DNA from 3 places in the Gordonia sesuvii genome. Region 1 is predicted to be linked to each of the others. Evidence: predicted binding sites of a transcription regulator. Region 1 holds the regulator's gene; each other region holds the start of a gene.
What was found. The regulator LexA, encoded in region 1, represses DNA repair genes until DNA is damaged. The targets are predictions, from matches to a motif close to CGAACANNTGTTCG.
Positions count from the first base shown of each region.

Region 1 (10,300 bases):
GCCGCCCTCGAGCGCCAGGGTGACCGTGGCGCCCGAATCCGTGACCGCCTCGGCGATGATCGTCGCGGGCCGGGCGTGCAGACCGACGGCGGACCCGACGGTGACGGTGGTGCTGGGCATGGGATGTCTCCTCTTGTTGTCGTCGTGTTGATCCAGTCTGTCCGAAAGCCGCTCAGGCGGGGACGGTTTCGACATCCGCGAAACCTGCCGCGTGCTGCCGGTTCACGCGCCATTGCTTGGCGGTGATCACGGCGAAGGCACCCAGCGCGGTCCCTGCCGCGAGCGCTACGAGGAACAATACCCAGTTGTTCATCGCGAAGAAGACGAAGATGCCGCCGTGTGGCGCGCGTAGTTCGACGCCGAACGCCATCACGAGTCCGCCGGCCAGGGCCCCGCCGGCCATCATCGAGGGGATGACCCGGAACGGGTCGGTCGCCGCGAACGGGATCGCGCCCTCCGAGATGAACGACGCTCCGAGCAGCCAGGCGGCCTTGCCGTTCTCGCGTTCCGGTTCGGTGAACAACTTCGGTCGCAGAACCGTGGCGAGGGCCATCGCCAGCGGCGGGACCATGCCGGCGCACATGACCGCCGCCATGATCTGCAGTTGCGCGACCCCGCCGATCGCCAGGCCCGTCGTCGCGAACAGGTATGCGGCCTTGTTCACCGGTCCGCCGAGGTCGAAGCACATCATCAGGCCGAGGACGACGCCCAGAACGACGGCCGAACCGCCGGACATGCTGTTGAGACCCTCGGTCATCTGTTCGGTGACCCACGCCAGCGGCTTGCCGAGCAGCATGTACAGCAGGACACCGATCACCAGACTGCCGATCAGCGGGATGATGACCACGGGCTGTAGTCCGCGTGCCCACTGTGGCAACGGGATTCGTGATATCCACAAGCACACGACGCCGGCGATGAGGCCGCCGACCAGGCCACCGATGAAGCTGGCGCCGACGGCCACCGACACCAGGCCGGCGACGAAACCGGGTGCGATGCCGGGGCGGTCGGCGATCGCGAACGAGATGTAGCCGGCGAGGACCGGTACCAGCATGCCCATGGCCAGGGAGCCGACCGCGAACAGCACGGCGCCGATGTACTGCCCGAGGCCGCCGGCCGGTAGATCCCACAGACTGTTGTTGAGCGCGATGAAGGCGCCGTCACTCATCCCGCCCTCGGCGTCGAGGGTGCTGTTCGCGATCTCGTATCCACCCAGGAACGGCAGGAATCCCAGCGCGATGAGCAATCCGCCTGCGGCGACGAACGGGATCATGTAGCTGACGCCGGTCATCAGGGCCTGACGGGTCTGTCCGCCGAGGCCGACGCCCCCGCCGCCGGACGTCGATGCGTCGGTTGTTCCGTCGTCGTCACCGCCGCTGACGACGGTTGCCGACGGATTCTCGGATGCGGCAACGGCTTCGGCGATCATCGTGTCGGGTTCGTTGATCGCCCGTTTGACCCCCGATGCGACCACCGGTTTGCCGCGGAATCGGTCCTTGCCCTTCACTCCGACGTCGGTCGCGAAGATCACCGCGTCGGCATCGGCGATGACCTGCGGATCGAACGGGGTGGTCGCGGACGAACCCTGCGTCTCGACATGAAAGTCGACGTCGGCGCGTTCGGCCGCGTACTTGAGCGCGTCGGCGGCCATGTAGGTGTGTGCGATGCCCGTCGGACAGGCCGTGATCGCCACGATCGAACGACGCTTCGCACCCTGATCCGTCGCCGTCGCCGTCGCCGTCGCACCGGCCGAGCTCGCACCGGCTGCGCCCGCCCCGGCTGCGGCCACGGACCCGGCCTGCTCCGACGGCCGGGGATTGATGGCTTCGTCCACGAGTTGCACGACGCGCTCGTCGGTCTCGGCCTCGCGCAGTGACGCGACGAAGTCGGGCCGGACCAGCGAGCGTGCCAGGGAGCTCAGGAGTTTCATGTGCTCGGATGCCCCGCCTTCGGGCGCGGCGATCAGGAACACGAGGTCGGCGGGACCGTCCGGTGCGCCGAAGTCGACCTTGTGCGACAGTCGCGCCATCGCGAGGCCGGCCTCTGTCACCGACTCGGCCCGGGCGTGCGGGATGGCGATGCCGCCGGGTAGCCCGGTGGCCGATTTCGCCTCACGTTCGAGGGCGCCGCGGGCGAGCACCGCCGCATCGGTCGTGCGGCCGGCGTCGGCGAGCGCGTCGGCGAGGTAGCCGATCACAGCTGCCGGGTCCTCGCCGGCATTCACGTCGAGTCGCACCGTCTGAGGTGTGATGATCTGTTCTGACATCGGGGGTTCCTTCTCGGGGTCTTCCTTGGGGATCGGGGCTTGCGGGGTGCGGGTCAGCCGGCGCGGGGCGACCCGGTGAGTTCGGTGACATGCACGTGGGACAGGTCGAGTTGCTCGGGCGCCGGCGGTCGTGTGCCGGGTAGGGCGGTCGCCGCCGAGCCGTACGCGACTGCGGTGCGCAGACGCTCGGGTTCCGCTGCGCCGCGACTCTCGGCGATCAGATATCCGGTCAGCGCGGCATCTCCGGCGCCTACGGTGCTCCGCGGCACGATGGGGGGCGGGGCCGCGAACCACGAACCGGTCGCCGTGACGAGAAGTGCGCCCGACGCGCCGAGCGTCGCGAGGATCGCCGCGCCGGTCCGCTCCACCAGTTGTCCGGCAGCCTCGATCAGGGGGGCGTGGTCGCCCCGGGCGGTTGCCGCCGACAGCTGTGCCGCGTCGGCGCCGACCGCCTCGGCGAGTTCCTCGTCGTTGGGTTTGAGGAGGTCGACCCGACCGGTGACCGCCGCCGCCAGTGGCGCACCCGAGGTATCCACGGCCACAAGGCATCCCGAGTTGGACAGCGCGTCGACGACGGTGCGGTACCAGTTGGCGGGCAATCCGGGCGGCAATGAACCGCACAAGGCGACCCACCGTGCCCCGCGGGCGTTCTCGAGGACGAGTTCGGCGAGTCGTCGGGCCTGGGCGTCGTCCAGCACGAAGCCGGGGGCGTTGATCTTCGTGGTCGTGCCGTCGGGGTCGGCAACTGTGATGTTCGATCGGACCTCACCGTCGATCGGCAGGGCGAGGTAGGGGAGCGCGACGTCGTCGAGCGCGGTGAGCAGCGGGTCACCGGCTCGCGCCGGCAGGATCGCACGGGTCGGGACCCCCGCAGCGGCGGCCACCCGTGCGACATTGACCCCTTTGCCGCCCGGCTCGGCAAGCGCCGTCCGGGCGCGTTGCACAGCGCCGTGCGTGAGTGGGGTCGACAACTCCAGCGTGCGGTCGAGGCTGGGGTTTGCGGTGACCGTGAGGATCGTCGGGGCCGGGTCGGCATGCGAGGGGGCGGGATCGAGCGGGTCGGGCCGGGATGCGGTCATCGGGTGCCTCTCGTCGGGCCGGTTGTGCAACGGCTGTTGGATGGTGGCTGTCGCGTGGTCATGCGATCACCGTCTCGATCCCCTTGTCGGAGAGCTCCGCGGTGGTCGCCGGGTCGATACCCCGGTCGGTGATCAGCACGTCGATGTCCGTGAGGTCGGCGAAGGACGTCAGGTCCTCGTGCCCGAACTTCGAGGAGTCGGCGAGCACGACGACGCGATCGGCGCTGCGACAGATCGCCGCCTTCACGGCTGCTTCGTCGGGATCCGGGGTGGACAGTCCGTGCGCGGTACTGATCCCGTTGGTTCCCACGAACGCGGTCGAGACACGCAGTCGGGCCAGAGTGTCGACGGTGCCGGCGCCCACCATCGCCTGGGTGAGTCCACGCACTCGGCCGCCGAGGATGTGCAGGTTGTCGCCGTTGAGACCGGCAAGTGCAGCGGCGATCGGGATGCTGTGGGTGACCAGGGTCAGCCGGCGGTCCCGCGGAAATGCAAGGGCCGCCTGATAGGTGGTGGTTCCCGCGTCGAAGAAGACCGAACCACCGGCGTCGGGGAGAAACCGGATCGCGGCGCGTCCGATCGCCAGTTTCTGGTCGGTGTGTGACCTCTGCCGTTCGTCGATGCCCTGCTCGACGGTGACCGGTGTGGCGCCAGGCCGGACGGCGCCGCCGTGGACTCTCTGCACATGTCCGGCGCGCTCCAGGGCGGCGAGATCACGCCGGACGGTCTCACTGGTGACGTCGAACAGCGCAGCCAACTCGGCGACCGAGGCGCGGCCGTCCACGCGGACGCGATCGGCGATGGCCTGCTGTCGTTCCTCGGCGTACACGTGAACCTCACCTGTTGGTTTTCCTGCGTTTGTGGTGTTGATGTATCTGTGTTTACGCCTGTTTATGTTGACAAGTCAAGCGTTTCTTGTAACTTGAATCACAACGGTGACTCTGGGCGGCTGAGACGCATAATTGATGGGTCACGCCCGTCGACCACAGTGAGGATTTCGGTGGAGCACACACACGTACTGAGCGGAACGCCTGTAGTCGCAGGACATGCCTATGCGCCGACCGTGTGGCCCGGTGAACGACCCGTGTACGACCCGGCCACGGCGGCACCGGTCCCCGACGAAGAACGCGAAGTGGAAACCAAACGGTTCACCGACGCCGCGGCGACCGTGGCCGCACGCCTGCGGGAGCGGGCATCTCATGCATCCGGCGCTGCGGCCGAAGTCCTGTCGGCGACTGCCGGTCTGGCCGAGGACCGTGGCTGGGTGGGTGCGGCATCAGGCCTGATCGCCAAGGGGAGCACGGCACCGGCGGCCGCGGTACTGGCCACCGAGCAGTTCGCGGCGATGTTCACCAAGCTCGGAGGTCTGATGGCCGAGCGGGTCACCGATCTCAACGACGTCCGCGACCGGGTCGTCGCCGAACTGCTGGGCGTCCCCGAGCCCGGCGTCCCCGAACCCGACGAGCCGTCGGTCCTGCTCGCCGACGACCTCGCGCCGGCCGACACCGCGGGACTGGACCCGGCAAAGATCACCGCGCTCGTCACCCGGCTGGGCGGGCCCACCAGTCACACGGCGATCATCGCCCGCCAGCTCGGCATCCCTTGTGTGGTGGCGGTGTCGGGCCTGGCCGATGTCCCTGCCGGAACCCCCGTGCTCGTGGACGGGACGGCCGGGACCCTCGAGGTCGAGCCGGATGCCGCCGAGGCGACCGCGCAGGTCGAGGAGAGTCGGCGGATGGCGGCACTCGTCGCGAGTTGGTCCGGGCCCGGGCAGACCGCGGACGGACGGCATGTCAGCGTGCTCGCCAATGTCGCCGACGGAACGTCGGCGCGCACGGCGATGAAGTATCCGGTCGAGGGCGTCGGTCTGTTCCGGACAGAGCTGGCCTTCCTGGATCGCTCGGATGCGCCGTCGGTGGAGGAGCAGACCGGTCTCTACCGTGAGGTTCTCGAGGCGTTTCCCGGGCAGAAGGTCGTCATCCGCACGCTCGACGCCGGCTCCGACAAACCGCTGAAGTTCGTCACGCAACTCGATGAGGCCAACCCGGCGCTCGGCGTCCGCGGTAATCGGATCGCCGGTGAGCATCCGGACATCCGGACGGCCCAGCTGGATGCGATCGCCGCGGCCGCGCAGGGCCGCGAGCCCATTCCGTGGGTCATGGCGCCGATGATCGCCTCCGCCGCGGAGGCCGCCGAGTTCGCCGCGCCCGTCCGGGAGCGCGGCCTGGTCGCCGGGGTGATGGTGGAGGTGCCCGCTGCGGCGATCCTCGCCGAAGCCATTCTCGCGGAAGTGGATTTCGTCTCGATCGGGACCAACGACCTCACGCAGTACACGATGGCGGCGGATCGCATGTCGGCGGAACTCGCGGCGCTGACCGACCCGTGGCAGCCGGCGGTTCTCGCGCTCATCGCGCGGGTGGCCCGAGCGGGCCAGGAGGTCGACAAGCCGGTCGGTGTGTGCGGCGAGGCGGCCGCCGATCCGCTACTCGCTTGTGTCCTCGTCGGACTCGGTGTGACGTCGCTGTCGTCGGCGCCCGCAGCGGCGGCGGCAGTCGGCGCACGATTGGCGCAGACCACCACGGACCAGTGCCGGGCCGCCGCCGACGCGGCGCTGGCCACATCGGACCCGGCGGCCGCGCGGGCGGCAGCGACCGCGGCCCTGGAGAGCTGACCGCCCGGAGCGACCTCAGACGCGGCGCATCACGGTGACGACCTTGCCGAGGATCGCGGCATCGTCGCCGGGGATGGGTTCGAAGAGTTCGTTGTGCGGCATGAGCCAGACGTGACCGTCCTTGCGCTTGAACGTCTTCACCGTCGCCTCGCCGTCGATCATCGCGGCGACGATGTCGCCGTTGTCGGCAACGCTCTGCTGTCGGACGACCACCCAGTCCCCGTCGCAGATCGCCGCGTCGATCATCGACTCGCCGACGACGCGTAGCAGGAACAGCGATCCCTCACCGACCAGTTCGCGGGGGAGGGGGAACACGTCTTCGACGGCCTCTTCGGCGAGGATGGGTCCGCCGGCCGCGATCCGTCCCAGCACCGGGACGAACGTCGGAGTGGGCAGATCATCGTTCTCGGCCGCAGCAGACGAGCCGCCCGGCGGGACGTGCTGGTCGCCGTCCTGGATGTTGACCGCGCGGGGGCGATTGGCATCGCGCTTGAGCAGACCCTTGCGTTCGAGGGTGCGCAGCTGGTGTGCGACCGACGACGTCGACGTGAGACCGACGGCGTCCCCGATCTCGCGGATGCTCGGCGGATAGCCGCGCTCGCGGACCGACGCCCGGATGTACTCCAGGACCCCACGCTGACGCGGGGTGAGGCTCGCTTCCGCGGCCGCGGGGTCGGCAACCGGGTCGGAATCCGACGTTCCGGTTGCCGTGTCGGGTCGATCGATCCCGCGGGCGGCGCCGCGCCGTCCTCCGGATCTGTTTCCACCGGCCCTGTCAGTCATCTGCGTAGTCCTTTCTGTCGAGTGCCCGGCGGTGCCGGGCACTGCGGTTCCGGACGCTTCGGGGCGAACTCCTCGATGCCACCGTTCGATGCCCCCGTTCGATGCCACTGTTCGATTGCACTGTTCGATCCCGCTGATCGAGACCCGGTTGCCGTTCTGTGTCCCGCTGTTTTCTGTGTGCTGCTGTCTTGTTCCTGTCGCCGACAGTAATCGAACATTCGACCTTGTTCAAACATGTGTTCGACGTGTGTCGAGACTTTGTCGGAGTGGCGTGTTAGGTTTCGAACATGCGTTCCATCGAACACGTGATCGATCACGATGTCGATCCCGGTGAGCCGGTGGGGCCCGATCCGTATCCGCACTCGATCAGGAGGACACGTTCGATGAGCACCGCGACGATCAGCACCCCGACCATCAGCACGACAGAACTGATTCAGTCCGCCCGGCCGTCCGGTCGGCAGTCCGTCGGGAACCCGCACCGTGCGGGCCGGGTCGGGGCGCCGGTGACCCGACCACCGCGTGGCGGTGCTCACGCGCCGGTTCGTCCGGCCGATCGGCGACCCGTCGGTCAGTCGGCGCGTCCAGGGGCGTATGTCTCCGGTACCCGTTGTGACGCACCGGTGGTCGACCGGAACGTCATCGCGCGCCGACGTGCCACCGCCGCCTCCGTCCTCGTCGGTGCCGCGCTCGCGCTGGTGGTGTGGGTCGTTGCGATCGTCGGGTCCGACTACGCGGCCTCGGTCGAGCCGGCCCCGGTGGGTACCGAGGTCGTGCATGTCCGGCAAGGCGATTCGCTGAGTTCGATCGCGGACCGGGTCGCCCCGGGTGTGCCGCGGGATGCGGTCATCGCGCAGATCGTCGAGCGCAACGATCTGCCGGGTTCGGGCCTGCGTGTGGGTCAGGCGTTGATCGCCCCCGCGTACCGCTGAGACCCGGACGGTATCCTCGATGGCACAGGGTCCGGCCGGGAACCGGCACGGCGCGGCGGGTGTCCGGTGCGCCGGTGTGTCCCGAGATGTGCGTGAGGACGACATGCGCTGCCCGTTTTGCAGGTACGAAGACACCAAGGTCATCGACTCGCGTGTCGCCGACGAGGGGCAGGCGATCCGACGGCGCCGGTCGTGCGCGAGCTGTGGTCGCCGATTCTCGACGGTCGAGAGCGCGGTGCTGTCGGTGGTGAAGCGCAACGGCGTCACCGAGCCGTTCAGTCGCGAGAAGGTGATGCGCGGTGTCCGACGTGCCTGTCAGGGCCGAGACGTCGCCGAGGATGCGCTCGCACAGCTAGCGCAGCAGGTCGAGGACGCGGTCCGGGCATCGGGATCTGCCGAGATCCCCAGCAACGAGGTGGGGCTCGCCATCCTCGGACCACTGCGGGACCTCGACGAGGTCGCCTATCTCCGTTTCGCGTCGGTGTACCGGTCGTTCGACTCGCTCGAGGATTTCCAGCGTGAGATCGATGATCTACAAGGCGATCTCACGCACCAGAAGACGTCGCGGGCCTCGGTGACCGAATAGTCACGAGACCGCCGGCGCGGCTCATCTGAACGCGTCCAGTGCCCGGATGGCGCGTTTCTCCGAGATCGGCCGTGCGGTGCCGAGGCGCTGTGCGAACAGTCCGACCCGCAACTCCTCGACCAGCCAGTGGGCGTGCTCGTCGAGCGCGGCCCGACGTCCGGGCGGAATCTGTGCGCCGCGCTGGTTCCAGTGCGCGACGACGCGGTCTACGGCGGCCAGGCCGTCCCGGTCGCGTGCAGCGGCGGCGGGGAGCTCGGTGAGACGTTCGATCGCCGCGTCCAGATACCGGGGAACATGAACCAGGTGATCACGGGAGGTGGCCGCGACGAAGCCGTCGAAGACGAGGTTCTCGAGCTGGTCGGCAACGTCATCGGCGGCAACGGATCCGCTCAGTCGATCGATCTGTGCCCGCAGGGGTGCCACGCGCCGGAGCGCATCGGTGGCGAGCACGAAGTAGTCAGGCGCCGCGTCGCTCACCGCAGGTCGCAATTCGTCGCGGAGACGATCGAAGTCGTCGGCGGACCGGATGCGTTCGAGACGATCGGTGGCGGCGACGTCGCGGATCGCGCGTCGGGTGCAGTCGGCGACCAGGTCGTCCGGACGCCGATACGGGCTCTGGCTCAGCGCGAGTCGGCCGGGCGCGTCGAGCGTTGCGGTGATCTTGCGCGACAAGCCGGGAAGTGCGTTGTCCAGGAGTACCCCCACCGCCTCGGCGTGCCGTCGGTTGCGCTCGGCGGCGGTGGCGACGTCGGTGCGGATCACCCCGATCGGGTGGCCGTCGCCGTTGCGTGCAACCTCCAGTCCGGTGTGGCGCGTGACCGTCTGCCCTGCCACCGTGGCGGTGTCCGTAGGGGCGATCTCGCCGATGCCGTCGGCCGTCCACTCCGTGAATATCCGCACGGGTGCCGGTTTCTGGTCGTCGGCGAACTGCTTCTTCAACGCGGCGAGCGACTTTCCGCTCGCCAGGACGGCGCCGTTCGTATCGGCCACCGCGAAGTTCATGGTGAGGTGCGGCGGGATCCGTTCGGGCGCGAAATCGCGTGGGGCCACCGTCATCGTCGTGATGGCAGAGAGCTCCCGGGCCAGTCCCGTGATCAGAGGCTCCGATCGGGGTGTGAGCCGGGACAGGGCGAGGTCGGCGAATCGCTGCGCGGGTGCCATCGACTTCCGCAGCGCCTTGGGCAACGACTTCACCAGCTCCGTCGCCAGTTCGCTACGCAGTCCCGGCACCGACCAGTCGAACCCGGAGGTCCGCACATGGTCGAGCAGCGGCTGTGGGATCACCACGGTGACTCCGTCGTCAGGCGCGCCCGGCTCGAACCGGTAGCGCAGCTCGAGACGGGTGTCACCCTGCTGCCATGCCCCGGGGAAGTCGGTGTCGGCGACCGCCACGTCGGCCGCGACGTCCTCCGGGTGCAGGTCGAGAAGTTCCGGGTTCTCGCGGCGGGCCTTCTTCCACCACGTGTCGAAGTGCCGCGCGGAGACCACCTCGTCGCCGACGCGGGCGTCGTAGAAGTCGAACAGTTGCTGTTCGCTGATCACGACATCACGGCGACGGGCTCGGTGTTCCACATCTGCCGCCGCCTCGAGGAGTTCCCGATTGCGGTGGAAGAAGGCGTGGTCCGTGCGCCAGTCACCTTCGACGAGGGCATGACGCAGGAACATCTCCCGCGACATCGCGGGATCGATCGCGCCGAATTGCACTCGTCGCCTCGCGACCAGCGTGACCCCGTAGAGCGTCACCCGTTCGTAGGCCATCGCCGATCCGCGTTTGGCCGACCAATGCGGTTCGCTATGGCTACGCCGGACCAGGTCGCCGGCCAGTTTTTCCGCCCAGAGCGGGTCGACACCGGCGACCGTGTGGGCGAACAACCGTGAGGTCTCGACGATCTCGGCCGCCATGATGAACGGCGGAGGTTTCCGGGCGAGCGCCGAGCCGGGAAAGATCGCCAGGCTGGTGTTGCGGGCACCGAGGAAATCTCGCGAATC
Region 1 is NZ_JAZDUF010000002.1:592,998-603,297, reverse strand. Features, by position in the region: gene VZC37_RS09465 (HPr family phosphocarrier protein) at 1-120, opposite strand, end outside; gene VZC37_RS09460 (PTS fructose transporter subunit IIABC) at 173-2,263, opposite strand; gene VZC37_RS09455 (1-phosphofructokinase family hexose kinase) at 2,317-3,342, opposite strand; gene VZC37_RS09450 (DeoR/GlpR family DNA-binding transcription regulator) at 3,401-4,171, opposite strand; gene ptsP (phosphoenolpyruvate--protein phosphotransferase) at 4,343-6,013, shown strand; gene lexA (transcriptional repressor LexA) at 6,029-6,796, opposite strand; gene VZC37_RS09435 (LysM peptidoglycan-binding domain-containing protein) at 7,084-7,725, shown strand; gene nrdR (transcriptional regulator NrdR) at 7,829-8,311, shown strand; gene hrpA (ATP-dependent RNA helicase HrpA) at 8,333-10,300, opposite strand, start outside.

Region 2 (10,300 bases), on a different contig from region 1:
GCAGCAGGATCGCTGGCCAACGGGGAGACGAACGCACGGTGTCATCGTGCCAGACGACCGCCTCGCCACGTGGTCGACGCACCCGGCCACATCGTCGCGGTGGTTCGCCGATCAGCGCGGGCTGGGATCAGCGGCGGTGCAGGGCCAGGTGCGCGGCGATGCGCCCGCTGGCGCCGGTCACCCCTCCGCCGGGGTGCGTCGACGCCCCGGCCAGGAACACGCCGTCGGCGCCGGGGACCCGGTGGCCGGACAGGTCGGGATGCGGACGCCAGAAGAACATCTGGTCGATGCTCATCTCGACGTGCATGATGTTGCCGCCGATGAGGCCGAGTTCCTGCTCGAGATCCTCCGGGGACTGGATGTGGGTGTGTCGGATGTGGTCGACGATCCCGGGTGCGTGGCGGTCGAGTTCGGCGACCACGGCTGCCGCGGCCTGCGGTGCGGCCTGCTGCCATGGCGTGCCGTCGGCGAGATGCCGGGGATGCCACTGCGCCCAGAGGTTGATCAGGTGCTCACCCGGAGGGGCGATGGTCGGGTCGACGGCCGAATAGGCCATGGCGACCACGGCGGGACGCTCGGGCAGGGTGCCGACGCCCGCCGCGACCTGCGCCCGTCGCAGATGCGCGCGGTCGGTGACCAGCAGTCCCAGTGCCGATCCCACCCCGTGGGGCGGGAGGTCGGTGGGGAGGTCCGGGTAGTCGGGGAGCGCGTCGGTGCCCAGGCGAACGGCCATCCCGATCCCGTCCCCGACGATGATCTGTGATCGCCACCGATCGACGACCTCGCGGTCGTAACCTCCGGCGGCGAGTAGATCCAGGGTGCTCAGCACATGGCAGGCGGCGACGACCGTTCTGGCGCACCGGCCGTCCCCGTCCGCGGTGTCGACCCGCCAGTGGTCGCGGCAGCGCGAGATGGCCGCGGCGGGCCGGCCGGTGGCCACCTCGCCGCCGTCCGTGGCGATCCGGCGCAGCAGGGCCTCGGTGAGGGCGCCGCTGCCGCCGATGGCCCGGCCGGGCGGGATGTCGTGCTGGAGCGCGGCGAAACCGATCATCGGTGCGGTCCCGGGTGCGTTCATGGGCGGCCCGGACTGCGCACCGAACCAGGCCAGCGCGGCCTTGAGCGGCTCGGCGGTGAACCATCGGTCCAGCAGGGCGTCACCAGAGGACATCAGTTCCTGGGTGAGCGAGAGCATGCTGCCGGTGCGCCGCCCGACCGGCCCGGACCGGGCGGTGGTGGCCGTGGCCCCGAGTCCGGCGAACGCGGTCGCGAACCGTCCCGGTCCGGCGGCGGAATAGAACGACCGCATCACCGCCTGAGCCCGCGGCCGCCACACCTCGACGAATCGCCGGTAGGCATCGGCATCGGCGGTGCCGACCGACTGCGCGATGGACGCGCACGTCGCGTCGAGGTCGGTTCGGAAGACGATGGGCGGTGACGATGCGGTGCCCGGTGCGAACGCCCACGGATCGCAGTCGACATAGCGCAGACCGTGGCCGGCCAGATCCAGTTCATCCGGGATGGGAGAATGCCGGATCATCAGATGCGCCGAGGAACCGCGATCGACCCGATAGCCGGGGAACCGCTCGACCGTCGAGACCGCGCCGCCGGGAATCACGTCCCGTTCGAGCACGACCACCGATCTGCCTGCCTGCGCGAGGTATGCCGCCGCCACCAATCCGTTGTGACCGGCGCCGACCACGACGGCGTCGAGCAGCGGATGACCGCCGGACGATTCGGGCGTCCGTCGGAGGCGGCGTAGGCCGGTCATCGGGGACGGTGCGCGTCGTCGGGCAGGTTTCCGCGCGGGAACAGGGGCAGCGACCTGCCGAGAAAGGCGAACGGGCGCGGGTCGCCGGTGAAGGTGAAGTTGCGGAGCACGTCGGTGAATCCCAGGCGCCGGTAGAGCGACCAGGCCCGGTTGTCCTCCGCGGGGATCTCCGGCGTCGACAGCAACACCGTGCTCTCAGGTCGGTTCTCCAGGAGGCGACCGAGCAGCCACTGGCCGATTCCCTGGCCCTGTGCGGTGGGATGGACGTGGATCTCGGTGAGCTCGAAGTAGTCGCGGGTGATTTCGTCGACGACGTCGGTGCTGTGGCCGGCATGGCGTAGTCCGACGCGCAGCTGCTGGTTCCACCACTGGTCCGGAGCGCCGCGGTAGCCGTAGGCGATGCCGACGAGGATCTCGTCGTGTGGGTCGGCGACGGGACGTCCGAGGCGGCGGCGGGCGACCTCGGACGACCGGATCCCGGTGGGGGCCGTGGTCGCGACGGCACCCACGGCGCGCCAGCCGGGCCGGGTGATGTGGTCGCGCCAGAGGGCCGCGCGATGGATCTCCGTCCCGCGCGGATAGTTCATCGCGGTCACATAGATGTCCAGCGCCGGGTCGAGCCACACGTGGGCATCCTGGCCGGTCAGATCAACGAGGCGGATCGTCAACGAACGTCTGTCCTCTCGTCGAACTCTCGGCATCCGGGTCGGCGGCCGTCTTGAACGTGTCCTACCCGCTAGCTATATTGAATATGTCGAACGGGTGTTCGATGAATCAGCATCCGCAAGCTGTTCTGATCGCCCGACGACACGCGGCGTCGGCTCCGGCGGCGAACGAGGGAAGCGTTTGCTGTCGGGCCGGCGTTGTAACAAGGCAGTACCAGACACACCGGCGACGAACCAGGGAGGTGACGATGCCGAGCTCGATCCGTTCGCCCCGGTCGACGGCGGACGTCGACCCGATCGTCGTCCGGCGCAGCCGCGACCTGTTCGATCGCGCCCAGATCCTGTTCGACAACGCCGACGGTGTGACGGATTCGGCCGAACGATTTCGCCAGTACTATCTCACCGCCCTCCGGGCCGCGGGCGCGGTCCTCGAGATCCACGAGCCCTCGACGCGGCCCGCGCGACGGAGGCATTCGCGCAGCGCATGGAACCGCCTGCCCATCGTGATTCCGGCCCTCGCCGAGTATGCCGACTTCTTCGCGGCCCTGTCCCACCTCCGCCTCGACATCGAGTCCGGCCTGGTGCGCATGGTCGACGACCGCGTCGTCGCGCAGACCCGTTCGCGGGTGATCGGCCTGCTCGACGATGTCGAAGAGGTCCTCATCGCCTACGAACAGGGCAAGTCGGTCGACTCGGACGTCGCCCCGGATCGGTCTGCGTGAACCTGTGGATCCGACGCAACCAGAGGTAATGGTGGTCGCCGGAAGATTCTGCTCGTATCATGAGGTTTGAAGCCGTACAAGCGGCTCTATGGGCGTCGACGACGACCGCGGTACCAGGACGGATCGCGGCGGGGTCGGTTGGAGTTGGGATAAGGAGGGTCGGTGCCTCTCTCGGAGCACGAGCAGCGCATGCTCGAACAGATTGAAAGCGCTCTGTATGCCGAAGACCCGAAGTTCGCGTCGAGCGTCAAGCGTCGCCGCCTCGGAAGGTCGTCCAGTGGTCGGCGTCGTCTGCAGGCGGTGGCGGTCTTCGTCATCGGCCTGGTTCTGCTCGTGGGCGGACTCGTCGTCGAAGTTCGTGTCGGTGGGTTCCCGATCATCAGCCTCATCGGCTTCCTGATCATGTTCGGGGCGGGTCTGATGGCTCTCTGGGGCGGCGAAGGCCGATCCTCGGGTGGCGACCAGGGGTCCGGAACGACGGCAACCAAGAAGGCGAAGGCCGGCGGGCAGAAACGCAAGTTCTCCGAACGCATGGAAGATCGCTTCAACCGCCGGTTCGAGCAGGAGTAGCTCCAGCTCGACCTGTCGGTTCGCGATCTCGGCGTCAGGCCGCACACCTCATCGGTGTGCGGCCTTCGTCGTTCTCGGGCCCGTCCGGCGTCCCCGCTGCGGCCCGCGCCGGACTCCCCACCCGGTCTCCCCACAGCGCCCCACCCGGATTCCCCACAGCGCCCCACCTGGTCTCCCCACTTCGCCCCACCGTGCTCTAGAGGTGGTCAGTCCGTCGCCTCACCAGCATCGTTGACACCATTTGACCTCATCGATCCCACCGGGAGGTCGGGCCACACGCCGGGCGCGTCGTGTCCACCCCTTCGTAAAACATGCCGTTGAACTGGTCATTCGCTTTGGTGTGGGGCGCGAGTGGTGTGTTGGGGGTGGAAAGTGGTGGAAAGTGGGGTACTGTGGCAGCACTGGGTGAGACGGACCGGACGTCGAACTCGGTGGGGCAGGAGGTGGCGACATGTCCGTGCGATTTGTCGGCACCTACACGCCCAGGCTCGACGACAAAGGGCGACTGACGTTGCCCGCCAAGTTTCGCGATGCATTGGCAGGAGGGGTGATGGTCACACGAGGCCAGGACCGCAGCCTGTCGGTGTATCGAGCCGAGGAGTTCGACGCGATCGCCGAGCAGACGATGGCGGCGTCGCGCAACAACCCCGAGGCGCGGGCGTTCCAGCGGTACTTCTTCGCGAGTACCGATGAGCAGCGACCCGACGGGCAGGGCCGGATCACCCTGTCATCCGAGCATCGAAGCTATGCGGGCCTGTCGAAGGACTGTGTGGTGATCGGTGGGTTCGACCACCTCGAGATCTGGGACGCGCAGGCATGGCGCGACTACCAGAGCGCCCACGAGGAGGACTTCTCGGCCGCAGGCTCTGCCGCATTGGACGCCTTGCTCTGAGCAAGCTCGATGGGGCAGTCGGACAAGTGAACAGCGAATCGGGTGGGTCGAGGCCTCGGCCCGGTGCGACCCTGGCGTACTTCCCCAACGCCAGGTGCGTGATCGGGTCGAGACCCCGCCCCATCGGACACGCCGGTGCGCTCGGTGCCGAACCGAGGCGTGCCGGCCCTACCTGTATTCACGTCGAACCGCACAGTCCGAGGAGAGGGTCGGTGGACGCACGCGAGGACGAGCCGAAGGGCCACGGCGGCCAGGCCGACCGCTCCGGCGAACACGGCCATCTCCCCGTCCTGGCCGATCGGATGATCGAACTCCTCACCCCGGCCCTCGGCGGTGCCGACCCGGTCGTCGTCGACGCGACACTGGGGGCCGGAGGCCACACCGAACTGCTGCTGGCCGCCAACCCCCGCGTCCGGGTCATCGGGATCGACCGGGATCGTTCCGCACTCGACATCGCCGGCAATCGGCTCGCCGGACACGGTGATCGATTGATTCTGCGCCAGGCACGTTTCGACGAGATCCCGGCTGTCCTCGCCGATCTCGGCATCGATCTGATCGACGGTGCGCTGTTCGACCTCGGCGTGTCATCGATGCAGCTCGACCGGCCCGACCGCGGATTCGCCTACGCCGTCGACGCGCCCCTCGACATGCGGATGAACGCGGGCGACACCACCACGGCCGCAGACATTCTCAACACCTACTCGCACGGCGATCTGGCACGCATCCTGTCGGAATACGGTGAGGAGCGTTTCGCCGGCCGCATCGCGTCGGCGATCGTGCGCGAACGTGAGCGCGAGCCGTTCCGCGACAGCGCGCGCCTGGTCGAACTGCTCTACGCGACGATCCCGGCGGCCACCCGCCGCACCGGTGGACACCCCGCCAAGCGGACGTTCCAGGCCCTGCGGATCGAGGTCAATCACGAACTGGACGCGCTGTCGCGTGCCCTGCCCGCTGCGCTGTCGGTGCTGCGGGTCGGGGGACGCGTTGCGGTCATGAGCTACCAATCGCTCGAGGACCGGATCGTGAAGCGGGAGTTCGTCGCCCGGACCACCTCGACGTCGCCGAAGGGCCTGCCGGTGGAGTTGCCCGGCTCGGCACCGGACTTCCGGCTCGTCACCCGGGGCGCCGAGCGCGCCGACGACGACGAACGTGCCCGCAACCCGCGCTCGGCCCCGGTCCGGGTCCGTGTGATCGAACGTGTCGAGGAAAAGGACCGCTCATGACCCTCACGCACGACATCGCCGTCGACGACGAACAACCGGACACCAGTGGGCGTGAGCGTTCGACCGATGGGACGAAGGCGCGGACCACCAGATCGCGTGCGGCGCAACGGGCCATCGCGCGACGGGAGAAGCGTCGCGAGCGCGAGGCACGGGTGAACCGGGTGGCCGAACGCACCGAGGCGCGATCGACGACCCGCCCGCGGCCGTCTGTCCCGCTTCGTGCCCGGATCACCGGCGTCCCGTTCGTGGTCCCGGTAATCGCGTTGCTGGTGGTGGGTCTCGGACTCAGTCTGTGGCTCTCGACCAAAGCCGCTGCCGATTCCTACAAGCTGGGCGTGGAACGACAGGAGAACCAGGCCCTCGTGGATCGCCGCGACTCGCTCAAGCGGACCTACGAGTCTGGGAACTCCGCACCCGAATTGTCGGACAAGGCTTCTCAGCTCGGCATGATCCCGGCGCAGAACCCGGCGCGGATGGTCGTGGACGGCCCGGGTAAGCCGAGGATCATCGGCGAACCGGAACCCGCACAGGGCAGGGCGCTGCGATCGATCAACCCGCCGACACAGCCGGATCCGGTCGAGACCATCGACCCGGAGAAGGTCGACGACTCTCAGGGGTTGCCCGGCACCGCAACCGATTCCGACGATTCCGACGGTGCAGACGATTCCGGCCGGGCGACCGACACCGGCGGGGCGGCCGAGACCACCGAACCGGACGATGCGCAGACACCCGACGCCGCACCCGGCCCGGCGCAGGCGAACGGGGGACAGGGACAGGCGAATCCGGCCCCCGGGTCGACCCGTCCGACGCCGCCGGCGGTTGCTCCCGCGCCGAATGTCCTGCCGCCGAACGGCAACGCGCCGAGCTCAAATTCGGCGGAGTCGCGGTAACGGGGCGGACAATTGGCAACCATGACACGTGCCGTCTTCCAACGCTTCGACGCGAGTGGATCCGGTGGCGGGCGAGGCGGTGGGAGTGGCCGCAACTCGGCATCGTCGGGCCGCGGTCCCCGACGGCCGGACTCGTTCCTGGGCCGGAGCCGGATCGCCGGCATCATCGTGATCCTCGCCGTGGTGGCGGTCGCGGTCCGCATGGTCGTCGTCCACACGATCGAGGCGTCGTCGATCTCCGCCGAGGCCGCACAGCAGCGCGAGTACACCGAGATCATGACGGCCAAGCGGGGCGCGATCCTCGATCGCAACGGCCGCCCGCTGGCCTACACCGACGAGGCGCGGGCCCTGACGTTCCTGCCGAAGGCGGTTCGCACATCGATCGAGGAGGCACATCAGAAAGACGACGCGCTGCCCGGCGTCGACGAACGGCTGGGCGAGATCGCGCGAGGCGTGTCGTCGGCGCTCGGCGGATCGATCGAGGAACAGGATCTCCTCGACAAGCTGCGCAGCGACGACACCTTCGTCTACCTGGCGCGCTCGGTCAGCCCCGAGGTCGCCGGCAAGATCACCGAGGAGTTCCCGGAGGTGGGCGCAGACCCGCAGGCCATCCGCCTGTACCCGGGCGGTTCCCTCGGCGCGAACATCATCGGGGACGTCAACTACGACGGCAACGGACTGATCGGCCTCGAGGCGTCGCTGGATTCGACGCTCGCGGGCACCGACGGCTCCAGGACCTATGACCGCGGCTCCGACGGCGCTGTCATCCCGGGCAGCACCCGCAACGTCCATCCGGCGATCAACGGCGCCGCGGTACGACTGACCATCGACTCCGACGTGCAGTGGTTCGTGCAGAGTCAGGTGTCGGCCGCCAAGGCGGCGTCGGGAGCCAGGAACGCGTCGGCGGTGGTGCTCGACGCGCACACCGGCGAGGTCGTCGCCATGGCCAACGACAACACATTCAATGCGGCGGAACCCCTCGAGGAGCAGAAGGACGCCGACCTCGGCAACCGGGCGGTCACCTCGCCGTTCGAGCCCGGCTCGGTCAACAAGATCATCACCGCGGCCGCCGCCATCGAGTACGGGGTGACCAGCCCGACCGAGGTCCACCGGGTTCCGGGCAGCATCCAGATGGCCGGTGTCACCGTGAAAGACGCATGGGCGCACGGCGTGGAGCCCTACACGACGACCGGCATCTTCGGGAAGTCGTCGAACGTCGGAACACTCATGCTCGCCCGGAAGGTCGGCGAGGAACGCTTCGCGGACATGGTCGATCGATTCGGGCTCGGCCAGCGCACCGGCGTCGGCCTCCCCGCCGAGAGCGCCGGCGAGGTGCCCGCGCTGAGCCAATGGTCGGGTGGATCGTTCGCGAACCTCCCGATCGGGCAGGGTCTGTCGATGTCGCTGCTCCAGATGACCGCGATGTACCAGGCGATCGCCAACGACGGCGTGCGGGTCCCGCCCCGCATCATGATGTCCGAGCAGCGCGATGGGCAGGCGGCCGATGAACTGGCCCGGCCCGCCGGGGTACGCGTGGTCAGCCCCGAGACCGCGACGACGGTGCGCAACATGTTCCGTTCGGTGCTCCAGGACGATCCGATGGGCGTGCAGCAGGGGACCGGCTCCTCCGGGGCGGTCGCCGGCTACCAGATGTCGGGCAAGACCGGCACAGCTCAGCAGGTCGACCCGGAATGCGGTTGCTATTCGAACTCCCGCTACAACATCACCTTCGCCGGAATCGCGCCGGCCGACGATCCGCGCTACGTGATCGGGATCATGCTCGACAACCCGAGGCGCAGTTCCGACGGCTCGGGCGGCCAGTCGGCCGCGCCGATGTTCGGGACCATCGCCTCCTGGCTCATGCAGCGCGACCGGGTGCCGCTGTCGGCCAAACCGCAACCGCGGCTGACCCTCGAGGCGCGCTGACCACAGGCGTCACCCGGGTCGCCGGCGCTCGCGCGACGACGGGTCTCGCCGGTACGCGACGGTCGGCCGGCTGACGGTATCGTGAGTGAGTTCTCCGACGGCCCGGCCCGGGCCGACCGGGTTGAGCAGCAAGGAGGCGGGAGCAACCAGATGGCGTCGACTCGCCGTAAGCGCTCGAAGGTCGCCGCGGTGATGCTTCGGCCGACCAGCGTGACCCCGACCCCCGTGTCCGTGTTGTCGGCATCCACCGGGGCCCGTGTCGACCTGGTCGGCTCGGTGGCAACCGACGTGGAGGTCACCGGCGCTACCCTGCGCGGACAGGACGTGATGCCCGGCGACCTGTTCGCCGCGTTGCCCGGCGACCGCACCCATGGTGCCCAGTACGCCGATCAGGCCGTGGCGGCGGGTGCGACCGCGATCCTGACCGATCCGGCCGGCCGGGCGGAGTTGTCACGGGTCCTGCCCCCCGACGCGGCGGTCGCGGTCCTCGTGCATCCGAAGCCGCGTGACGTCCTCGGCCAGGTCAGTGCCCGGATCTACGGACACCCGTCACGCCGGATGAAGCTGATCGGGATCACCGGCACCTCGGGCAAAACCACCACGGCCTACATGGTCGAGGCCGCCCTGCTCGCCGCCGGGCATTCCGTCGGGCTCATCGGCACCGTGCAGACCCGCATCGACGGGGTGGCCCAGCCGAGCACGCTGACCACGCCGGAGGCGCCCACCCTGCAGGCGCTGCTGGCGATGATGCTGGAGAAGGGCGTCGACGCGGTCGTGATGGAGGTGTCCAGTCACGCCCTCGCGCTCGGTCGTGTGGACGGTGCGCATTTCGCGATCGGCGCGTTCACCAACCTGTCGCAGGACCATCTGGACTTCCATCGCACGATGCGTGCCTACTTCGAGGCCAAGGCGCAATTGTTCGCGCCGGCGGCATCGACGAGCGCGGTCCGGTCGGTGATCTGCGTCGACGACGACTGGGGCCGGCGCATGGTGGAGGTCGCGCGCGGCGATCGTCGCTCGGCCGACCGTCAGGCCGCCCTGGTCACCGTGTCCACCGGCGCGGTACCCGCGCAGTGGCAAGCCGGCCCGTCGACCGTCGACGCCGACGGGGTGCAGCATGCCGAGGTGACCGCACCCGGCGGTACGCAGCACGAACTGACCGTCCCGCTGCCCGGCCGCTACAACATCGCCAACGCGTCGATGGCGCTGGCGATCGCGGTGGGCGCGGGTGTGCCGGCCGGTGTCGCGGTCGAGGCGATCGCCGGGACCTCGGTGCCCGGCCGTCTCGAGCGGATCGATCGGGGGCAGGACTTCCTCGTCGTCGTCGACTACGCCCACAAGCCCGCCGCGCTGGACGCGGTCATCGCGACACTGCGCGCGCAGACCCGCGGCCGAGTCGCGGTGGTCGTCGGCGCGGGCGGCGACCGGGACACCGGAAAGCGTCCGATGATGGGCGAAATCGCTGCGCGTGGAGCCGATCTCGCGATCATCACCGACGACAATCCGCGCACCGAGGAGCCGGCGGCGATCCGGTCGGAGGTGCTGGCCGGGGCGCGATCGGTCGACCCCAGCGAGTCAGGCGAAGTCCGTGAGATCGGTGATCGGGCAGAGGCGATCGCCGCAGCGGCCCGCTGGGCGCAGCCG
Region 2 is NZ_JAZDUF010000006.1:104,241-114,540, forward strand. Features, by position in the region: gene VZC37_RS18990 (LppM family (lipo)protein) at 1-37, opposite strand, end outside; gene VZC37_RS18995 (phytoene desaturase family protein) at 128-1,768, opposite strand; gene VZC37_RS19000 (GNAT family N-acetyltransferase) at 1,765-2,436, opposite strand; gene VZC37_RS19005 (SAV_6107 family HEPN domain-containing protein) at 2,682-3,155, shown strand; gene VZC37_RS19010 (SCO2097 family morphological protein) at 3,318-3,725, shown strand; gene mraZ (division/cell wall cluster transcriptional repressor MraZ) at 4,177-4,617, shown strand; gene rsmH (16S rRNA (cytosine(1402)-N(4))-methyltransferase RsmH) at 4,830-5,840, shown strand; gene ftsL (cell division protein FtsL) at 5,837-6,730, shown strand; gene VZC37_RS19030 (peptidoglycan D,D-transpeptidase FtsI family protein) at 6,752-8,656, shown strand; gene VZC37_RS19035 (UDP-N-acetylmuramoyl-L-alanyl-D-glutamate--2,6-diaminopimelate ligase) at 8,807-10,300, shown strand, end outside.
Region 2: a site for LexA is predicted at 2,524-2,537, ahead of VZC37_RS19005 (SAV_6107 family HEPN domain-containing protein). Genes of this name have one in related genera too.

Region 3 (10,300 bases), on a different contig from region 1:
CACCCGCTGGTAGTCGTGCATTCGGTCGGTGGCGTTGAGGGTGGCCCGACGGATGGACCGACCCGCGTTGTTCACCAGGACGTCGACGTGACCGTGTTCGGCGAGAACCGTTTTGATCAGTCCGTTGACCGACTCTTCGTCGGTGATGTCGCACTGGTAGGCGTACACCCGGCCCGGTGGCACACCGTCTTTCGTCGCGGTCGCGTCGAGTTCGGCGCGCGCGGCGTCGAGTCCGTCGGCATCCCGCGCCACGATCATGACGTTCGCCCCTCGTGCGAGACACATCCGGGCGGTCGCCTTTCCGATCCCGGCCGAGCCGCCTGTGATGAGTATGTTCTTGCCGACGAGCGGTCCGCGCGGATCGTGGCGACGATGACGTGCGGGATCGAGATGCTCGGCCCAATAGGTCCACAGGCGCGGCCCGTAGTCGTCGAGATCGGGCAGGCCGATGCCCAGTCCCCGTAGCTCTGCGATGGTGGCGTCGGAGCGGAAGTCGACGGTCAACGCGATGGTGTCGAGAAGGGTCGGGGGGATGCCCTGCTGAGTCGCGATGAGATCGCGAGCCACCCGGAACGCGCCGGTGCCAGCCAGCGTGAGCGCCGGGGCGACCACGGCATTGGGGATGACATTGCGCCCACGCGGACCGCGGAAACCCGGGGCGATCGCGTTGTACATGTCGGTGATGGTCCGGCGGCGAGGGTCGGCGAGGTGGTGGACGCGGCCGCTGCGCTCCGGGGCCACGGTGCACAAAGCCACGATCGCGTGGGCCACGAAGTCGACCGGGACGATGTTGGTGTTCCCCAGGTCGGGAAGGGGCAGCGGTAGCGACGACGGCAGCACGCCGAGCTGCTTGAGGTGTCCGAAGAAGTAGTAGGGCCCGTCGATCTTGTCCATCTCTCCGGTTCGCGAGTCGCCGACGACGACGGACGGGCGATATACCCTCCACCGCAATCCTTCTCGCGCACGGACGATCTTCTCTGCCTCGAACTTCGTCCGGTGATAGGGCGTAGGAAATCCCTGACCCGTGTCGAAATCGTCCTCCGTGTAGGTGCCGCGGTGGTCGCCGGCCACCGCGATCGAGGACACGTGATGCATCAGGGCGCCGGTGGCGAGTGCGAGGTCCGCGACATGAGCGGTGCCCTCGACGTTGGCGGCGTGCGCGACATCGGCGTCGGCGGCCATGTCGTAGACAGCGCCGAGGTGGATGACGTGGTCGATCTCGGGTAGGTCGCCGGGCTCGATTCCCAGGCCCGGGGTGGTGAGATCGCCCGCCAGCGGAGTGACCCGCCCCGCGGTGTCGGTGGTGGCGAGGAACTCGCTGAAAGCAGATAGCGACCCGGCGCGAACCAGTGCGATGATGCGGGCATCGGCTTCGACGGTGAGGAGGCGTTCGATGACCCGACGCCCGATGAAACCGCTGCCGCCGGTGATGAAATAGGTCGTCATGATGTCGGTGATCCGATCTCGTGAGGCTGCTGGACCAGCGTGACGCAATTCTTACTGTCGAGTAAGAAGTCTGTTCGTAGACAGGGTGACACTTACATTGACGAATGGCAACATCCCGACCGGTCGGTGTCGACCGGAGGTTCCCGACGACATCGTGCGGATTCGGCAGGTCGTCACCGACGCGTTCGGTCAGCCCGACGAGGCCGACCTCGTCGACGCTCTGCGCGCCGATGTGCGGGCGTGGATTCCGGAGCTGTCAATCGTCGCGACCGACGGCGACGGACTCGTCGTCGGCTTCGCGCTGCTGACACGCTGTCGGGTCGGTGCGGAGCCGGCCCTCGCGTTGGCGCCATGTGCGGTCGTCGGGGACCTGCAGAACACCGGCGTCGGGACAGCGGTGACCGCCGCCGCACTCGACGCGGCCCGGTCGCGGGTGACCGAGGGTGCCGACGAGAACCTGGTGGTCGTCCTCGGGCATCCGGAGTTCTATCCGCGCTTCGGGTTTCGCCGTGCATCCGAGGCAGGCATCACGGCCTCGTTCGAGGTGCCCGACGATGCGCTGATGTACCTCGCCCTCGACCCCGACCGGTCGATTCCGTCGGGTGTCATCGAGTATCCGCCCGCGTTCGGGGTGTGACCGCGGCGCCTCGTCAGGACAGATGGCGTGGCTGCGGCTGGCTCTTGTGTGACCAGTCCTCGCCGACCGACTCCTGGTGGCCGCCGAGGTGTTCGGCGCGGATCGTGCCTTCCCGCTCCAGGCGGATGACGATCGATTTCGACGTCGGACAGTTGCTGCCGAGCGCGGTCGAGTCCAACGGCACGAGCGGGTTGGTCTCCGGGTAGTAGGCCGCGGCGGTGCCGCGCGGGATGTCGTACTCGACGATGCGGAAGTCGGTGGCGTAGCGCAATTCGTCGTCCTCCCACACGCTCACCAGATCGACGATGTCGCCGTTGTCGTGGCCGAGTGCCGCGATGTCGTCGCGGTGCATGAACACCACCCGGCGTCCGCCCTCGATGCCGCGGTAGCGGTCGCTCAGACCGTAGATGGTGGTGTTGAACTGGTCGTGACTGCGCAGCGTCTGCAACAACAGGTGCTTGTCCGGGATCTGCATCACGTCCAGCGGAGACACCGCGAATTCGGCACGCCCGGAGTCGGTGTCGAACCGTCGCTCGTCGCGGGGCGGATGCGGCAGGATGAATCCGCCCGGCCTGCGGACATTGACCTCATAGCCTTCGCAACCCGGGACCACCGCGGCGATGTGACGACGGATCACCGCGTAGTCGTCGCGCATCGCGAGCCAGTCGATCCCGTACCGGTCGCCCAGCGTGGCGTGGGCGACCTGGGCGATGATCCCGGTCTCCGATTCGAGGTGCGGGCTGGCCGGGTCGAGCGGCCCGCGGGAGGCGTGCACCGAGCATGTCGAATCCTCGACACTCACATACTGCGGTCCGGAGGCCTGGATGTCTTTCTCGGTGCGGCCCTTGACCGGCAGGATCAACGCGGTCTCCCCGGTCACCAGGTGGGATCGGTTGAGCTTGGTCGACAGTTGGACCGACATGCGGGTCTTGCGCATGGCTGCGGCGGTGATCCGTGAGTCCGGCGCGGCATCCACGAAATTGCCGCCGAGACCCATGAAGAACTTCGCCTTGTCGTCCCGCATGGAGCGGATCGAGTCGACCGTGTCGTGGCCGTGCTCGCGAGGCGGGTCGAATCCGAACTCCTGCTGCAGGGAATCGAGGAAACTCTGCGGCGCACGCTCCCAGATGCCCATCGTGCGGTCGCCCTGGACATTGGAGTGTCCACGCAGCGGCAGCAGGCCGGCTCCCGGCTTGCCGATGTTGCCCTGTGCGAAGGCGACGTTGCACAACTCCTTGATGATCGCGACCGCGTTGCGGTGCTGGGTCAACCCCATCGCCCAGCAGAAGACCGTTTTCTCGGAGTCACGCAGCATGCGCGCGGCCTCGGTGATCTCCGCCCGCGTCAGGCCGGTCTCGGTGAGCACGTCGTCCCAGTCGAGCTGTCGCAGGTGATCGCGCCATGCATCGAAGCCGTGGGTGTGGGTCTCGATGAACTCGTGGTCGAGGGCGTCCCACTCGATGAGCAGCGAACCGATGGCCTGCATGAGGGCGAGGTCACCGCGGGGTCGGATCTGGAGGTGGAAGTCGCTGAGGTCGGTGCCACGGCCCAGGACACCGGACGGGCTCTGCGGATTCTGGAAGTGGAGGAGACCGGCCTCCTTGAGCGGGTTGATCGACAGGATCTTCGCGCCGTTGCGCTTCGCCTGCTCGAGGTGGGTGAGCATCCGCGGGTGGTTGGTGCCGGGATTGTGGCCCTGCAGCACGATCAGGTCGGCCTCGTGGACATCGGAGAGGACGACGCTCGCCTTGCCGATGCCGATCGACTCGGCGAGCGCGATCGAGGTCGACTCGTGACACATGTTGGAGCAGTCGGGCAGGTTGTTCGTGCCGTAGGCGCGCGCGAACAACTGGTAGGTGAAGGCGGCCTCGTTGGATGCGCGCCCGGAGGTGTAGAAGATCGCCTCGTCCGGGTCGAGTTCGTTCAGCTGGGCGCCGATGAGCCGGTAGGCCTCCTGCCAGTCGATCGGCTCGTAGTGGGTGCCGCCGGGACGTTTGATCATCGGATGGGTGATGCGCCCCTGCTTGCCGAGCCAGAGGTCGGTGCGTGACGCGAGATCCTCGATCGAGTGGCGGGCGAAGAACTCCGGTGTCACGCGCGACCGGGTGGCCTCCTCGGCCACGGCTTTCGCACCGTTCTCACAGAATTCGGCAGGATGGCGATGCCCCGGATCCGGGTCGGGCCACGCGCAGCTCATGCAGTCGAAGCCCTCGGCCTTGTTGAGTTCGAGCAGCGCCTCCCCGGTCCGGATGACCCCCATCTCACGCAGCGACCGCGCCATCGACACCGCGACCGCCGGCACTCCCGCGGCCTTGCGTTTCGGTTTCCCGACATGCAGATCTGCCTCGTCGTAGTCGAGGGCGTCGCCGGTGTCACGGCTGTGTGCCGATCGGTTCGTGGCCATGGGGGGAGGCCTCCTCACTCAATGCTGGGCTGTGACTTCGAGCTTAGGGAATGACGCGCCCCGAGGTTGGGATTCGAACACATGTTCTATACTCTGAAGGGGTGGGCTGGGACCAAGGACCACCGACGTGGTCGGAGATGGAGCGGGTGCTCTCCGGGCGGGCACCCGGACAGGGGCGTCCGGGGGAGATGTTCGGTCCCGGCGACAACACCGGCGACGGCGGTGACAGCCCGGCCTGGTCCCGTAAACGCGGCTCCTACCGGGCCGAGGGGGTCGATCGTGGACGGTCGTCGGTGGCATACGCGGAACTGCATGCCCACAGTGCGTACAGCTTCCTCGACGGCGCCTCGATGCCCGAGGAGATGGTGGAGGAGGCGCAGCGACTCGATCTGCGGGCGCTGGCACTGACCGATCATGACGGATTCTATGGCATCGTCCGATTCGCCGAGGCCGCAAGGGAATTCGACCTGCCGACGGTCTTCGGTGCCGAACTCTCCCTGGAACCCGATGCCGCCCGGACCGGAGTCGCCGATCCGCCCGGGGAGCATCTTCTCGTCATCGCCCGTGACAGTGAGGGGTACCGCCGCCTGTCGCGCACCATCGCCGACGCGCACATGCTCGGTGGGGAGAAGGGTCTGTTGCGCTACGACGCCGACGCATTGCCCGACCGTGCGGGCGGACATTGGCTGATCCTCACCGGTTGCCGCAAGGGCGCGGTGCGACGCGCGCTCGACCGAGGCGGTCCGGCAGCGGCGGCCGATGCGCTCGCCGGGTTGGTCGACCGATACGGGCGCGACGATGTCGTCGTCGAACTCACCGCCCAGGGGCTGCCCGTCGACGACGAACGCAATGCCGTCCTGGCTGCGCTGGCCGGTGACTTCGGGCTGGCGACGGTCGCGACCACCGGCGCGCATTTCGCCGGTCCACGACGACGCCGGCTGGCCACCGCCGTCGCCGCGGTCCGGGCCCGCACCGACATCGAGACCATCGACGGATGGCTGCCGGGTGTCGGTGGCGCACACCTGCGCAGCGGCGACGAGATGGCCCGGCTGTTGTCCGGACATCCCGAGGCCATCGACAACGCCGTCGGACTGGCGGCCGATTGTGCGTTCCGGCTGGGATTGATCGCACCGCAGTTGCCGCCGTTCGACGTGCCCGCCGGTCACACCGAGAACAGCTGGCTGCGGGAGAAGACGATGGCCGGGGCGCTGAGCCGCTACGGGTCGCCGGGTGCACACCCGCAGGCGTATCGGCAGATCGAACACGAACTCGCCATCATCGAGACGCTCACCTTCCCCGGCTACTTCCTGGTGGTCGCCGACATCGTCGATTTCTGCAAGGCCAACGACATCCTGTGCCAGGGCCGGGGCAGTGCGGCGAACTCCGCGGTCTGCTACGCCCTCGGCATCACCAATGTCGACCCGGTCGCCAACAAGCTGTTGTTCGAACGCTTCCTCGCACCCGAGCGAGATGGTCCGCCCGACATCGACGTCGACATCGAATCCGACCGGCGTGAAGAGGCGATCCAGTACGTCTATCGCCGCTACGGGCGCGATTTCAGTGCGCAGGTGGCCAACGTGATCACCTACCGGGGTAAGTCCGCGATCCGGGACATGTCGCGGGCACTCGGATATGCCACCGGTCAGCAGGATGCGTGGAGCCGGATACCCGACGAGGCGCCCGACGACGTCACCGCCCTGGCCGCGGAGATCCTCGGGATGCCGAGGCATCTGGGGATCCACTCGGGTGGCATGGTGATCTGCGACCGGCCCATCGCCGACGTCTGTCCGACCGAGTGGGCGAGGATGGAGAACCGCAGCGTCCTGCAATGGGACAAGGACGACTGCGCCGCGATCGGGCTCGTCAAATTCGACCTCCTCGGACTCGGCATGCTCTCGGCGCTGCACTATGCGATCGATCTGGTCGCCGAGCACAAGGGGATCGAGGTGGACCTCGCCACGCTCGACCTCACCGAGCCGGAGGTCTACGAGATGCTCTGTCGCGCAGACTCGGTCGGTGTGTTCCAGGTGGAGTCGCGTGCACAGATGGCCACTCTGCCGCGACTGCGGCCGCGCACCTTCTACGACCTGGTCGTCGAGGTGGCGCTGATCCGGCCGGGCCCGATCCAGGGCGGGTCGGTGCATCCCTACATCCGACGGCGCAACGGGATCGAGGAGCCGAGTGTCGAGCATCCGTCGATGCGCAAGGCGCTGGATCGGACGCTGGGAGTGCCGCTGTTCCAGGAGCAGCTGATGCAGCTGGCCGTCGACGTGGCCGGATTCGATGCCTCCGAGGCCGACAAGCTACGGCGCGCGATGGGTTCCAAACGCTCGCCGGAACGCATGGAACGTCTGCGAGCGCGGTTCTACGAGGGGATGGAGGAGTTGCACGGGATCACCGGGGAGGTGGCCGACCGGATCTTCGAGAAGATGTCGGCGTTCGCGAACTTCGGTTTCCCGGAAAGTCATTCGCAGAGCTTCGCATCGTTGGTGTTCTATTCGTCGTGGTTCAAACTGCACCACCCGGCGGCCTTCTGTGCCGCACTGCTGCGAGCGCAGCCGATGGGTTTCTACTCTCCGCAATCCCTCGTCGCCGACGCCCGCCGGCACGGGGTGGTGGTCCATCGGCCCGACATCAACAGATCGTTGGCGCATGCGACGCTGGAGAACGAAGGTCTCGAGGTCCGACTGGGCCTCGGCGGGGTGCGAGGTGTCGGCGACGACGTCGCCGAGCGGATCGTCGAATGCCGCACCCGGGACGGCGATTTCCGCGACGTCACCGATGTGTCCCGGCGCGCGGACCTGTCGGTGGGTCAACTCGAAGGCCTCGCGGGTGCGGGGGCGTTCTCGTGTTTCGGGGTGAGTCGCCGACAGGCGTTGTGGGAGGCCGGAGCGGCCGCGACGGTGCGCCTCGAGCAGCTACCTCTCGAGTCGGCCGCATCGACGCCGACGCTTCCCGGACTCTCCGATGTGGAACTGGCGGCCACCGACGCGTGGGCCACCGGCATCACCCCGACCTCGTATCCCACCCAGTTCCTGCGGCCTCGGTTGGCGGCGATGGGGGTGATCCCGGCGGACGGATTGCTGGCGGTGGCCGACGGATCGCGGGTGCTGGTCGCCGGTGCGGTCACCCATCGTCAGCGTCCCGCCACTGCTTCGGGTGTCACCTTCATCAACCTGGAGGACGAGACCGGGATGGTGAATGTGGTGTGTTCGGTCGGGTTGTGGACCCGGTACCGGAATCTGGCACACTCGGCGTCGGCATTGCTGATCCGTGGCACCGTGCAGAATGCCGAGGGGGCGGTGACGGTGGTGGCGGAGCGACTGCAGCGCTTGGATCTTCGCGTGGGAACACGTTCCCGCGACTGGCAGTGACGTAGGGATGCCGACAACGAGAGTGGGGGAGCCATGCCGCGGCAGATCGTGGTGACAGTGAAGCCGGGGAGCAGCAAAGGGCCACTGGTGGAGACGAATCCGGCGGGTTCGATGACCGTCTACGTGCGTGAGCCGGCGACCGACGGACGGGCGAACAAGGCCGTGGCGCAGATCCTGGCGGAGCACCTCGGGGTGCCCAAGAGCAAGATCGCGCTCGTGGGCGGCGCAACGTCGCGGACCAAGCGGTTCCGCGTCTACTGACCCGCAGCCGGGTGACTGACGCGGGCGATCACACGGCGCCGGCGAACCCGTTCTGCCGCCACGCCTCGTAGACCACGATGCTGGCGGCATTGGCGAGGTTGTGCGATCTGCGCCCGGCCAGCATCGGGATCCGCACGCGATCGGTGACCTGCGGCAGCTCGAGAACCTCCTGGGGCAGTCCGGTCGGTTCCGGCCCGAAGAGCAGCACGTCTCCCGGGCGGTAGTCGATGTCGGAGTGATAGCGCGATGCGTGTGCGGTGAAGGCGAACACGCGCTCCGGCCGCAGCGCCGACCACGCTGCATCCAGATCGGGATGGACTGTCACGGTGGCCATCTCGTGGTAGTCCAGACCAGCACGCTTCACCTGAGTGTCGGACATGCCGAACCCCAGCGGCTCGATGAGGTGCAGTTCGCATCCGGTATTGGCGGCCAGCCGGATCGCGTTCCCGGTGTTCGGCGGGATGCACGGCTGGAAGAACATGATGCGGAACATGATGGGCAAGTCTAGTGTCCCGCGGGACACCCACCTCACCCGCTGATGTCGAGCCGGGTGTTCGCCCCGCAGAGCACCACACACAGCGTGGTCCCCGGTTCCGCACGCACCTGCCCCGACAGCACCGCCGCCACCGCGGTCGCCGTTCCGTGTTCGACGAGGATGCGGAAGTCGGTCCACAACATCCGGCGCGCATCGACGATGTCGGCGTCCGACACCACCACGCTGGTCACGTCGCGCCCGGCGATCGTCGCCCAGCAGAGGTCGCCGACCCGGGTCGCGCCGAGGCTGTCGGCCGCGACGCTGTCGAGATCCACCGTCACCGGACCGCCGGCGTCGAGTGCCTGCCGCAGGCACGACGCCCCGACCGGTTCGACGCCGACCAGGTGATCGCCGGGACGCAGGGCCGCCGCCAGTCCGCCCAGCAGTCCGCCACCGCCGACGCACACCACCGTCGTCAGCGGTCCGTCGACGTCGGTGGAAAGTTCCGGCCCGATCGTGCCGGCGCCTGCGACGATGTCCGGCTGGTCGTAGGCGTGCAGGAGCAGGGCACCCGAGCGTCCGGCGAGTTCGAGGGCGGCGTCGGCGGCGTCCTGGTAGCGGTCGCCCACCTGATGGACCGTCGCGCCCAGTGCGCGGAGGCTCTGCACCTTCACCTCCGGCGCGGTCACCGGGACCACCACGGTGGCGGGGACACCGGCGATCCGCGCCGCCCACGCCGCGCCGATCGCGGCATTGCCGCCGGAGGCGACCAGGACGCCCCCGTCCTGGTCCAGCCGTCCCTCGGTGCGGGCGTGCAGGACGGCGTTGAGACTGCCGCGTGCCTTGAAGCAACCGCCGACCTGCAGGTACTCCTGCTTGAAGACCACCTCGGTGGGACCCGCAGCGGTTTCGAGAGACGTCCGGAAGATCGGGGTGCGTCGTAGGCGGCCGCCGATCCGGTCGCGGGCGGCGTCGATGTCGGAGGTCGTCACCGGCATCGGTGTCCGTTGAGTGTCCACGTCCGGTCACGATAGCGGGGGTGGAACAATGGACTCCCGTGAGCGCGATACGACTCGACGGCAAGGCCACTCGTGACGAGATCTTCTCCGATCTCGGCGCCCGGGTGGAGAAACTCCGCGCCGAAGGCATCACACCGGGGCTCGGCACCGTCCTGGTCGGTGACGACCCGGGTTCGCGGTCCTACGTGAAGGGTAAGCACGCCGACTGTGCACGTATCGGCGTCGAATCCCTCCGGAAGGATCTCCCCGCCGACGCGTCGACGGACGATCTGAACGCCGCCATCGACGACCTCAACGCGGATCCCGCGTGCACCGGTTACATCGTGCAGCTTCCCCTACCGCGCCACCTCGACGAGAACGCGGCACTGGAACGAATCGACCCGATCAAGGATGCTGACGGGCTGCACCCGATCAATCTGGGTCGTCTCGTTCTCGGTAAGGAGGCCACGCTGCCATGTACGCCGCGTGGGGTGGTTCACCTGCTCCGGCGCTATGAGATCCCGATCGCCGGCGCACGGGTCACGGTGATCGGGCGCGGCGTCACGATCGGCCGTCCGATCGGGCTGCTGCTGACGCGTCGCAGCGAGAACGCCACCGTCACCCTGTGCCATACCGGCACCCGTGATCTGGCGGCCGAGGTGTCGCGGGCCGACATCGTGATCGCCGCTGCGGGCGTTCCGCACC
Region 3 is NZ_JAZDUF010000001.1:194,799-205,098, reverse strand. Features, by position in the region: gene VZC37_RS00870 (SDR family oxidoreductase) at 1-1,446, opposite strand, end outside; gene VZC37_RS00865 (GNAT family N-acetyltransferase) at 1,601-2,083, shown strand; gene VZC37_RS00860 (FdhF/YdeP family oxidoreductase) at 2,097-4,487, opposite strand; gene VZC37_RS00855 (error-prone DNA polymerase) at 4,589-7,861, shown strand; gene VZC37_RS00850 (DUF167 domain-containing protein) at 7,895-8,122, shown strand; gene VZC37_RS00845 (tRNA (cytidine(34)-2'-O)-methyltransferase) at 8,151-8,615, opposite strand; gene VZC37_RS00840 (serine/threonine dehydratase) at 8,651-9,595, opposite strand; gene VZC37_RS00835 (bifunctional methylenetetrahydrofolate dehydrogenase/methenyltetrahydrofolate cyclohydrolase) at 9,655-10,300, shown strand, end outside.
Region 3: a site for LexA is predicted at 4,562-4,575, ahead of VZC37_RS00855 (error-prone DNA polymerase). Genes of this name have one in related genera too.